DNA from 3 places in the Peribacillus sp. NPDC076916 genome. Region 2 is predicted to be linked to each of the others. Evidence: riboswitches for the same ligand, from Rfam matches in the RefSeq annotation. Region 2 holds a riboswitch; each other region holds the start of a gene.
What was found. Region 2 has a riboswitch for cobalamin ahead of metE (5-methyltetrahydropteroyltriglutamate--homocysteine S-methyltransferase). Riboswitches for the same ligand answer to the same signal wherever they lie in the genome.
Positions count from the first base shown of each region.

Region 1: linked by a shared signal. The riboswitch ahead of ACQKFG_RS03480 (ribonucleoside-diphosphate reductase subunit alpha) and the one ahead of metE (5-methyltetrahydropteroyltriglutamate--homocysteine S-methyltransferase) in region 2 are both predicted to bind cobalamin.
Region 3: linked by a shared signal. The riboswitch ahead of ACQKFG_RS19690 ((2Fe-2S) ferredoxin domain-containing protein) and the one ahead of metE (5-methyltetrahydropteroyltriglutamate--homocysteine S-methyltransferase) in region 2 are both predicted to bind cobalamin.

Region 1 covers NZ_JBNNIU010000001.1:689,841-693,290, reverse strand. Annotated here, with positions in the region: gene ACQKFG_RS03480 (ribonucleoside-diphosphate reductase subunit alpha) at 1-1,269, opposite strand, end outside; cobalamin riboswitch at 1,409-1,589, opposite strand; gene ACQKFG_RS03475 (manganese-dependent inorganic pyrophosphatase) at 1,883-2,812, shown strand; gene ACQKFG_RS03470 (hypothetical protein) at 2,911-3,057, opposite strand; gene ACQKFG_RS03465 (SulP family inorganic anion transporter) at 3,142-3,450, opposite strand, start outside.
Region 2 covers NZ_JBNNIU010000005.1:4,138-7,587, forward strand. Annotated here, with positions in the region: gene ACQKFG_RS16795 (aminopeptidase) at 1-529, opposite strand, end outside; gene bcp (thioredoxin-dependent thiol peroxidase) at 541-1,011, opposite strand; gene ACQKFG_RS16805 (potassium channel family protein) at 1,074-1,493, opposite strand; cobalamin riboswitch at 1,733-1,925, shown strand; gene metE (5-methyltetrahydropteroyltriglutamate--homocysteine S-methyltransferase) at 2,070-3,450, shown strand, end outside.
Region 3 covers NZ_JBNNIU010000007.1:115,657-119,106, forward strand. Annotated here, with positions in the region: gene cobJ (precorrin-3B C(17)-methyltransferase) at 1-1,223, opposite strand, end outside; gene ACQKFG_RS19690 ((2Fe-2S) ferredoxin domain-containing protein) at 1,238-1,606, opposite strand; cobalamin riboswitch at 1,757-1,947, opposite strand; cobalamin riboswitch at 2,150-2,343, shown strand; gene ACQKFG_RS19695 (hypothetical protein) at 2,327-2,497, shown strand; gene ACQKFG_RS19700 (energy-coupling factor ABC transporter permease) at 2,518-3,261, shown strand; gene ACQKFG_RS19705 (energy-coupling factor ABC transporter substrate-binding protein) at 3,263-3,450, shown strand, end outside.

The DNA of each region.
Region 1 (3,450 bases), on a different contig from region 2:
GATGCTTTTCATGATGTCCATCGCTTTGATTTTTTCAAAGCTATAGTTTGGAAGTGTGCCATTTTCTGCGGCCTCGACAGCAAGTGCATAATGATTCCTGAAGCTTCCTTCGCCTTTCTTCTCGTCATAAAGATCTTCAAGTGAAAATCCAAGGGTTTGCTTAACGGTATGCGGATCGAAAAGATACCATTCTTTTCTGTCGCGTACAGCTTCCATGAATAAATCGGGTATGCATACGCCTGTAAAAATATCATGGGCTTTTAATCTGTCATCCCCGTTTTGTGTCTTTAAATCGAGGAAGCTCATGATATCTTTATGCCAGGCATCCAAGTAAATCGCGATGGCACCTTTACGTTGCCCCAATTGATCGACACTTACAGCTGTCTGGTTGAATAGTCGAATCCAGGGAGTCGTGCCGGAACTGTTTCCAGAGAAACCCCGGATATCAGAACCAAGCGATCGAACCTTACCGACGTAAAGACCTACTCCGCCGCCAAATTTAGATACTTTTGCTGCATCGTAGTTTGATAGGTAGATTCCGTCAATGGAATCTTCAATTGCGTCGATAAAGCAGGAGCTTAATTGTCCATGTGTTTTACCTGAATTGGAGAGTGTAGGAGTCGCAACGGTCATATAAAGATTGGACATGGCCCAGTATGCTTCTTTAATAAGTTGCAGGCGGTGCTCCGTTTTTTCCAATCGCATGATTTCCATCGCGATGATCATGAAACGTTCTTGTGGCAGTTCGTAGACCTTGTCCTTTTGAGGGCGGGCCAGATAGCGGTCGTTCAATAAGTAGATGCCTATGTACGAGAATAATTTATCTTTTTCCGGATCGATCACCGAACCCAATTCCTCAATTTCCGCTTTCGTATATGAAGATAGCAGTTCCGATTTATAAATAGGATAACGCTGACCTTCTGAAAGCTGGGAGAGTTCCGCGATCAGCTCATAGAATGGGCCATAACTCATGCCTTCATAGCCTCGATTGGCTTGTGCATCCCTATACATTGTATTCAACAGTTCTGCTGCAGCAACGAACGTCCAATCCGGAGCATCGATATCCACACTTTCAAGAGCGAGCTGAATCAGTTTTTTTGATGCCTGTTCTTCGGTTGAGTCACTTTTGCGATCTAGCCATTTTGTAAAACGCTTTTTGAACTTTTCCATATCGAGATGGCCTTCGAATTCCTTTGATAACATCTCGAGCTGGATGGACTTCGCTTCTGTGTCATTTTCACTTATGGTAGAGTTATATGTTTGAGTCATTAATAATCCTCCTTGTTGACTTTCTTCTAAAATAAAAAAACCGCCCAATGAATTGAGCGGATCAAACGATAGAATAAAAGAGCCATGAAAAAATAGCCGTTAAACTATCGTTTCATCATCTCAATCCCCGAAGAATAAGAAACGTGAAAAATTCAAGGCAGGTCTCCTGACTCATGATCATCCTACTTTGAGTCCTTCCCGTATAGAGAGCTATACAGTGGGTTTCTCATTTCGTCACATTTACAGTTGCGGGGACAGTTCCGGGTTTACACCGGATTCCCTTTTCAGCCATCACTGGCACCTTGGATTGTAAAAAATTCTATATATAGTTATTGGTAATGTTTATGTAATCAATATCTAGTATTTCTGCTTATATTATCGTAAGCCATATACGATGATAATTCAACTAATATATTTGAAAAAAACCAACCCTTATCTATTGACAAAGTGAGGGCAGAGTGCGAAGGAATGAAAGAATTTATTGGGGAATGGGTAATTCAAGCGCTGATTTTAGGCGATTTTGTGTTAAAATAAATTGTCTAGTGAAGGTGGCTCTCCCTTATTGCGATGAGGGGATTCGCGGAAAAATATTTAAGAAAAAGGGGATAAAATCTTGGAAAAAGTATTAGTTTTTGGACATAAAAACCCGGATACAGACACAATCTGTTCAGCAATCGCTTATGCAGACCTGAAAAAGCAGTTAGGTATCAACGCTGAACCAGTTCGTCTGGGTGAAGTGAATGGTGAAACCCAATATGCATTGGACCAATTCAAATTCGAAGCTCCCCGCCTTGTGGAAAAAGTCGCAGGGGAGGCTGAAGGTGTAATCCTGGTCGATCATAACGAACGCCAGCAAAGTGCTGAAGATATTGACCAAGTCCGTGTGTTGGAAGTTATCGACCATCACCGTATCGCTAACTTTGAAACAAGCGATCCACTATATTACCGGGCGGAACCAGTTGGCTGTACTGCAACCATTTTAAATAAAATTTATAAAGAAAATGGCATCGAAGTCCCTAAAGCAATCGCAGGTCTTATGTTGTCTGCCATCATTTCCGATTCGTTATTGTTCAAATCTCCTACATGCACGGAGCAAGACGTTGCAGCAGCAATGGAACTGGCTGCCATTGCGGGAGTCGACGCTGAAACATACGGCTTGGAAATGTTGAAAGCCGGAGCTGACTTGAGCGACAAAACGATTGCCCAGCTTATCACGCTTGATGCAAAGGAATTCTCCATGGGGATGGCTAAAGTGGAGATAGCACAGGTCAATGCTGTAGATCCGAACGAAGTCCTTGCTAAGCAAGCAGAATTGGAAGCGGCGATTGGAGAGGTCATCGCTGAGAAAGAATTGGACTTATTCCTATTTGTCGTAACGGATATCTTGACTAATGACTCTGCTGCCTTGGCGCTTGGTAAAGCAGCTTATGCAGTGGAAAAAGCATACGACGTTTCATTAAACAATAACATCGCCGTCTTAGAAGGCGTTGTATCTCGTAAAAAACAAATCGTGCCGATCTTAACGGACGTATTCAGCAAATAATACAGGAAAAGGGGGTGTTCATTAAAAACATGGACATCCTTTTTCTGTATATGCAAAAAAAGACTCAACCACCATTAAGTGTGGTTGAGTCTTTTTTCTTAATTCAAAGCTTCCTTTTCTTTTTCATAGGCAATGACAATCAGTTCTTTGTTGGCTTCCTCGCCAAGTCTGTTTTCAAAGCTTTTCAGTTCATTCAATAAATCCGGTGACAGATTTGCAGCTGTATAATCCTGCTCGGGTGTCATGCTTTTCGCCCCTTTCAAAAGGAAATAATTCATGTTATCTATTTTGTCGGTTTGAAAAGTTTCTATTCAACAAAACTTACTTCTTCAAGATATTTTACTTTCTGATGTGGCGAGTTTTTCAAGCAATAACGAACTTTCTTCATCCAGTCCTTGCACTTGGACAGGTATTCCCAGAAGCTGATATTTAAGGATAACCGTATCAACAGCACCAACTGCTGAAGCATCCCAGATTTTAGAATGGGAAAAGTCGATGACGATTGAATCGGCTTTTTCCTTGAAGTCGAACTTCGAAACAAAGTCCTGGACAGAAGCGAAAAATACCTGCCCGCTGATATGATAAATGGTTTTCTTAGCCTGAATATCTTCCGTTTTCACTACAGCCACTTTAGAAAT
Region 2 (3,450 bases):
ATTGTTTTAACGGTTTCAAGGCCGCCTCCATTTTCCCGTAATCCATGGTGCAAACGTTCAACAGAAAGTCTTGGTACGTGTTGAAGGGCATGCCGGCTTTTTGCGCTGATGCGTTGGTGGGATAATTAAGTAAGACCCAACGTCGGTTGTTTACATAGAAAAGAGTGGGGGAATTCATGGCCTCCCCCTGAAGACGGTGCCTCTCGATGGGAACATCAGTCATTTCCACTTCGTTTTCTTCCCCTGTGATGATGATGACTGCATCGATATCCGTATATTTCTTCAGAGCCCATTGCGAAGATGTGTCAAGTTGTTCCTTCACATTCCCTTGTAACAGGTGGAGGCTTATCTCATCGTCTTCGAGTTCTACATATGGATAAGCACCCACTCTGTATATTTCATCAATCAGCTCTTTCAATAATGGTTTCGTGTTGATATGCCCCCGTATGAGGATTCTCTCTTTTGGCTGTATTTGTATCGAATGATGAATCAGCCTGGCTGCAAGCTTCGTTATTCGCTCATCCTTCATCTGCCTGTCCCTTATTTTTCGAGGTCGCGAAGAGTTTCAAGAGCTTCTTCGACGTGGCCTTTGACTTTTACTTTACGCCATTCTTTGACTACCTTACCAGCCTTATCTATCAGGAAAGTTGAACGTTCAATGCCCATATACTCCTTGCCAAAGTTCTTTTTCAATTGCCAAACATCAAATGATTCAGCCGCTTCATGATTTTCGTCAGCAAGCAGCAGAAAAGGCAATCCATGCTTTTCGATGAACTTTTCATGACGTGCCGCTGGATCTGGGCTGATACCAATAATGACCGCGTCCAATTCCTCGAATTGCTCATTATGGTCCCGGAAATCACAGGCCTCCGTCGTGCAACCTGGCGTCATGTCTTTTGGATAAAAATATAAAACAATGTTTTTCCCCTTAAAATCCGATAGGGAAACCATTTCACCATTGTTTGCAGGGAGTTTGAAATCAGGTGCTTTTTCTCCAATTTTAACAGTCATATTGAACCCTCCATTTCTTTCATTATGGTAAGAGTACCCAATAATCGAAAGAAACACAACTTTCATTTATCCTTCCTATCTTTCTGCTCCAAATCGATAACTGTCCGAATCACGAACGCTGCCGGCAGTGTATACCCGATGAAAGCCTGAATGGTAGCTATCATCCTTCCCATGCCAATCGGGGCTATATCTCCATAACCTACAGAAAACATCGTCATCGCACTAAAGTAAAAGGAAGTCTTCAACTGTTCATAGAAAGTGCCATCCAACCGATTGCCCATATCAAGAATCACCGAATGATTCTGAAGCTCGTATAATAAATAAATCAGTGCAAATCCAACCAATATCGTCGCATATAAATTGCCAAGCCACAGCATATCCTCCAGAGAAAACTTCTTTCCTCCCGACTCAACAAGAAATAACGTACGAATGCTCATCACCATGCAAAAAATGATTCCTGCAATCAAGATGTAGAAAGTCATCCCCAACGCCCCATTTCAATACGCCACTCCCTCTATACATACTCCCTGTCCAAACAATATATTCTTTTTTAGGAACAGACCTTATCCTCATCACCAACACACTCAAAAAACGGATTCTTTTCCCGAATCTCATGTTGACCCTTTTGGTTGGATATGTTAAGGTTGTCTAAATTTTTAAAATAGTTTTTATTTTAAAAATCTTCAACCTGCAAACAGTTTATAAAGGCAGGTTTTGTAAAATTTCATATGTGGAATTAGGTTCCTAATTATAAATTAGGATTAAAAGGGAAGTCCGGTGTAATTCCGGCACGGTCCCGCCACTGTAATGGGAGTGTTAGCGCCATCCAATATGCCACTGATCAACGGATCGGGAAGGCCCGCCGCTAATGATAATCCCTAAGTCAGGAGACCTGCCTATTTCAACAACACTGTTTTAACCTACGGGAGATAGGGAGGTGTTAGGGACCTTATAATTGTAAGTGGCATTCTGCGTGCCTCTTATTTTAAGCATTTCTAACTTTCTCTTTTGACGGTTAGGGATGCTTTTTTTATTGTTCAATAATATGAATTGGGAGGATGGGAATTTTGAAAAGCAGTAGTTTGGGTTACCCTCGAATCGGGGAAGATCGTGAATGGAAACGTACATTGGAAGCTTACTGGTCAGGTAAAATCGATGAAGCGGAATTTACGGCACAACTAAAAGCAATCCGTTTAGGCAACTTACAAAAACAGAAGCGGCGGGGCATTGATATCATTCCTGTCAACGACTTCACTTTCTATGATCAAATGCTCGATATGTCCGTCATGTTCGGTCTTGTTCCTGAACGTTATTCAGCCTATGAAGGCGGTAGCGTTCCCCTTTCCGTCTATTATTCAATGGCTCGCGGAAACAATGATGAAGTCGCTTCCGAAATGACGAAATGGTTCAATACGAACTATCACTATATTGTCCCTGAATTAAAACTGCCACAGCTGACTTTAACAGAAAATAAACCACTTGCAGCATATCGGGAAGCCAAGGAAAAGCTAGGGATTGAAACGAAGCCCGTGTTGATCGGACCTTATACCTTCATCTCCCTTTCCAAAGGCTTCAATAAACAAGAGATCCCTGGCATCATCTTGAGCTTGCTTCCCCTATACACGCAAATCCTGCGGGAGTTGGAGCAAGAAGGCGTGAAGTGGGTACAAATGGATGAACCTACTCTTGTTTCATCCATTTCCAAGGATGATATGCAAACTGTTACTTACCTCTATGAAAAGCTGAATGAAGCAGCACCAAACCTGAACATCATGCTACAAACATACTTTGATGCCGTGGAACACTACCAAGAAGTCATCGAATTAAAAGTCCAAGGAATCGGTCTTGATTTTGTACATGATAAAGGGAGGAATCTAAGTAATCTTGTAGCATTCGGCTTCCCGAAGGACAAAGTGCTTGCTGCAGGTGTGATTGACGGAAAAAACATTTGGCTATCTGATTTATCGAAAAAAATTCAATTGATCGAGACTCTTAAGAAAAAGGTAGCCGAAGACCAAATCTGGCTTCAGCCCTCTTGTTCCCTGCTTCATGTCCCAGTGACCGTTCGTAATGAATCCTCCCTTTCAAAAGAAGTGAAACAGGCCCTCGCTTTCGCTGACGAGAAACTTGAGGAAATCACACTCTTGGTCAAAGGGAATAATCAAGGCTTTGAAGCAATCGCCGAAAAAGTCGATGCCAATAAAATTACGGTTCAAACGTTAGCAAGTTCGAATGCACGGAATCATGGGACTGTACGATCGAAAGTCGAAAAGGTTAAAACCAGGACCGCCGGCCGTCAAATTCCATTTAAAGAGCGTTACCAAAAACAACAGGAATTTTTCAAATTGCCTTTCCTTCCTTCGACTACGATCGGTAGCTTTCCGCAGACACTTGAAGTTAAACAAGCACGCGGGAAATTCAAAAAAGGAGATTGGACCG
Region 3 (3,450 bases), on a different contig from region 2:
TCACATGCTTTTAATGTCAGTACATCTCCAATCGGTGATAATAGAAAGTTTGCTGATTGCAATTTCCCCGTAATGACTTCCGGATCCATTGTCGGAATCTTTAATACGATTTTATGATTTGGCGTGTATTCCATCGTGCCCTTTTCCCCGACAACTTCCGCAAGTGTCATCATTTGTTTGGGAGTGAATTGTTTATTCGCCACACCTGGACTAACGGCAAGTTCGAATACCGACTCCATTTTTTGCTGAACGATCGGCTCAAAGGATTGCTGAACGGTTTGCCCCTTGACTCTTGACAGTGCTTCCATTGCCATTTCAAAGGAATCTGGCTTCTTTTCAGGTGCTTTTGTAAGTAATCCAACTCCTCCAGAGGATTCGGTGAAGGCTTCTTGATCTAATGCCCACGGTTCCGCTTCTTTTTGCAGACGCTGATGCGGCTTCAATGGTTGCTTTTCCGAATTCAAAGTATATTTCCTCTGATACCCTCTTGGTGTGATGATTTTGTCATCATATAAAAAGGTGGATGAATTACCAATAATAACGGTGGTCAACATTCCAATATCGTGATTCAACATATCTTTCAAATTGGTTATGACAATATCCTGCCTATCTCGATATGCACTTTTCACCAACCCGACAGGTGTATCGGGCGAACGGTAGCTAAGGAGAATGTTCTGTGTTTCAACAATTTGTCTCGTCCGCCTGCCGCTGCGCGGATTATACAGGGCAATGACAAAGTCTGCCATTGCAGCTGCTTCAACCCTTTTAGCGATCAGTTCCCAAGGAGTTAAATGATCACTGAGGCTGATTGTACACGAATCGTGCATGACTGGTGCCCCAAGTAAAGATGCACAAGAGTTTATTGCAGAAATGCCAGGAATGACTTCAATGCCCACTCCAGTTTCTTCTTTCCAGCCTTTTTCAATCAATACTTCATAAACCAACCCAGCCATCCCGTAAACTCCAGCATCCCCGCTGGAGATTACCGCAACTTTCTTACCCAGCTCCGCTTGTTTCACTGCTTCCTGAGCACGTGATACCTCTTCAGTCATCCCCGTACTAATAATCGTTTGATCTGTAAGCAGTCCCTGAATGAGTTCAACATAAGTTTTATAACCAATGATGTAGTCACTTTCTTGAAGGGCTTCGACAGCACGTTTGGTAATGTGTTCAAAATTCCCTGGTCCAAAGCCCACGACGAATAATTTACCGTTTGTACTCATTAAGACATCTCCTTTCACGCTTTGTTCTTTGAAATACCCGTATGAGCAGGAAAATTTGGATTGGGTGCCATTTCCCCATCATTGAATTGGTAGATCATTTGTGGAACAAACTCCCCATCATCGATATGGCTGACAATTTGGCGACCGAAATCAGGTGTCTCCACTCGATACCAGTTTCCTTGAGGATAGGCAATCACAACGCAGGCATCCTTACATCTTCCGTTACACCGTGTCCTGGTTGTATGGATTTTCATGTCCAGTCCTTTGGAAGTAATTTCATCGCGAATCGCCTGGGTTACTTCTTCCCCGCCCTTTTTCATACAGCTGCTTCCATTACAAATCAACAGATGTGTATTTGTACCCATTAAGTTCCAAGTAGTCATGTTCTTCCTCCTGCGTTCAGGGAAAAGGCAAAATAAAAAACCTTAACATAAGAGTCAAGGTTTAAAAAAACTATATGGATGAGGAGCCCCAGGCAAGAATGCCCAATCTCCCAAAATCGTCATAGTCCTTCTACCTTTCCCTCCGAAAAGTATCATGCAATTTTAAAAGCAGGTTTCCTGGCTTACGCTTCATTTTACCTTGTCCCTTCCCGGCAACAATGCCAGTGGCTATCGACAATTTCATCAGCGTTTACAGTAGCGGGGGCTGCATCGGATTTTCACCGATTTCCCTATTATCCCTTGCTTATTCACACAAGGGCACTTTTAAAATGAAATATTTGGTTTTATTATACATTTCTAACTAACTTTATCTATCATATAACAACTTTATCAAAATTCAATAGTTTATTCCGACTGTTTAGAAAAGTTTAATAGTGTATATCCTGTCAACAAGCCTTTCCTTGCAACAAATTTAGTCAAAAAAAAAAAGATAGTGTAGCTGGAATTATTTCTTTATGGTACACTATACGAGAATTTTCTAAATAATTACATAAGTTTTATGGTGTTGAATTTTTCGGAATTCAGCTTAAAAGGGAAGCCGGTGAAAATCCGGAGCGGTCCCGCCACTGTAAAGGGGAGTCCTATTACTTTAACTATTCCACTGTCAAATGAGATGGGAAGGATGTAATGGGATGATGAACCAAAGCCAGGAGACCTGCCATGAAGCGTGAAACTGTTTCAACCTACGAGGATGGGTGTGCGGATCAGGCAGAAAGGCCCATGGTTGGTTTATGCTGCAAAATTCCTGTTCATTACGCACTTCTTTCCTTTGAGAGAAGTGCTTTTTATGTTGGGCGCGCCTTTCTTCTCAAGATTGATCAGAAAAATTAAAAGTTTTGAAAGGAGAAAGAATGAAAAGAACCAATTGGAAGACCATTTATTTTGTCATTTTACTGCTTTTCGTTCCAAAACGGGCAATGGCCATGCATATCATGGAGGGCTTTTTACCCATTGAATGGGCTATATTCTGGTGGGCCGTGACGCTTCCATTTTTAATCCTGGGTTACCGGTCCATTAGATCCAAAGTAAGGGAAAACCCAGAAACAAAAATGATGCTTGGCTTATCGGGTGCATTTGTATTCATTTTATCTGCCCTAAAGATTCCTTCCGTTACCGGAAGTTCGTCACACCCTACCGGAGTTGGTTTGGGCTCCATTTTATTCGGACCATTGGCCATGAGTGTCGTTGGCTCCATCGTTCTGTTATTTCAAGCCGTTTTACTGGCTCACGGAGGATTGACGACATTAGGGGCCAATGCATTTTCCATGGCCGTTTGCGGACCGCTCATTGCTTACTTCGTCTTCAAGGGCGCAACTAAATTAGGTTGGTCCTTTTCATTTTCCGTGTTCTTGGCTGCTGCTTTTGGAGATTTGGGAACCTATGTGGTAACTTCCATTCAACTTGCTCTTGCTTTTCCATCCGAGGTAGGAGGGTTCATGGCCTCTTTCAGTAAATTTGCAGGGATTTTTGCCCTGACCCAAATTCCCTTGGCAATCAGTGAGGGGTTATTGACAGTCGTCGTGATGAATTTCTTAAAAAAATACAATCTAGGCGAATTGAAATTGCTGCGAGTTTTATCTAAGGAGGCCCGTTAACATGAAAAAAAGTTTACTGTTGCTTTTCCTGGTCGTCGTTCTTGCTACCATACCGTTACTCACCCAACAAGGAACGGAATTTGGCGGTGCCGATGGAGAAGCTGAAAAAGCCATCACCAAAATCCAGCCGGAATACAAACCATGGTTCAACAGTATTTGGGAGCCGCCAGGTGCGGAAACCGAAAGTTT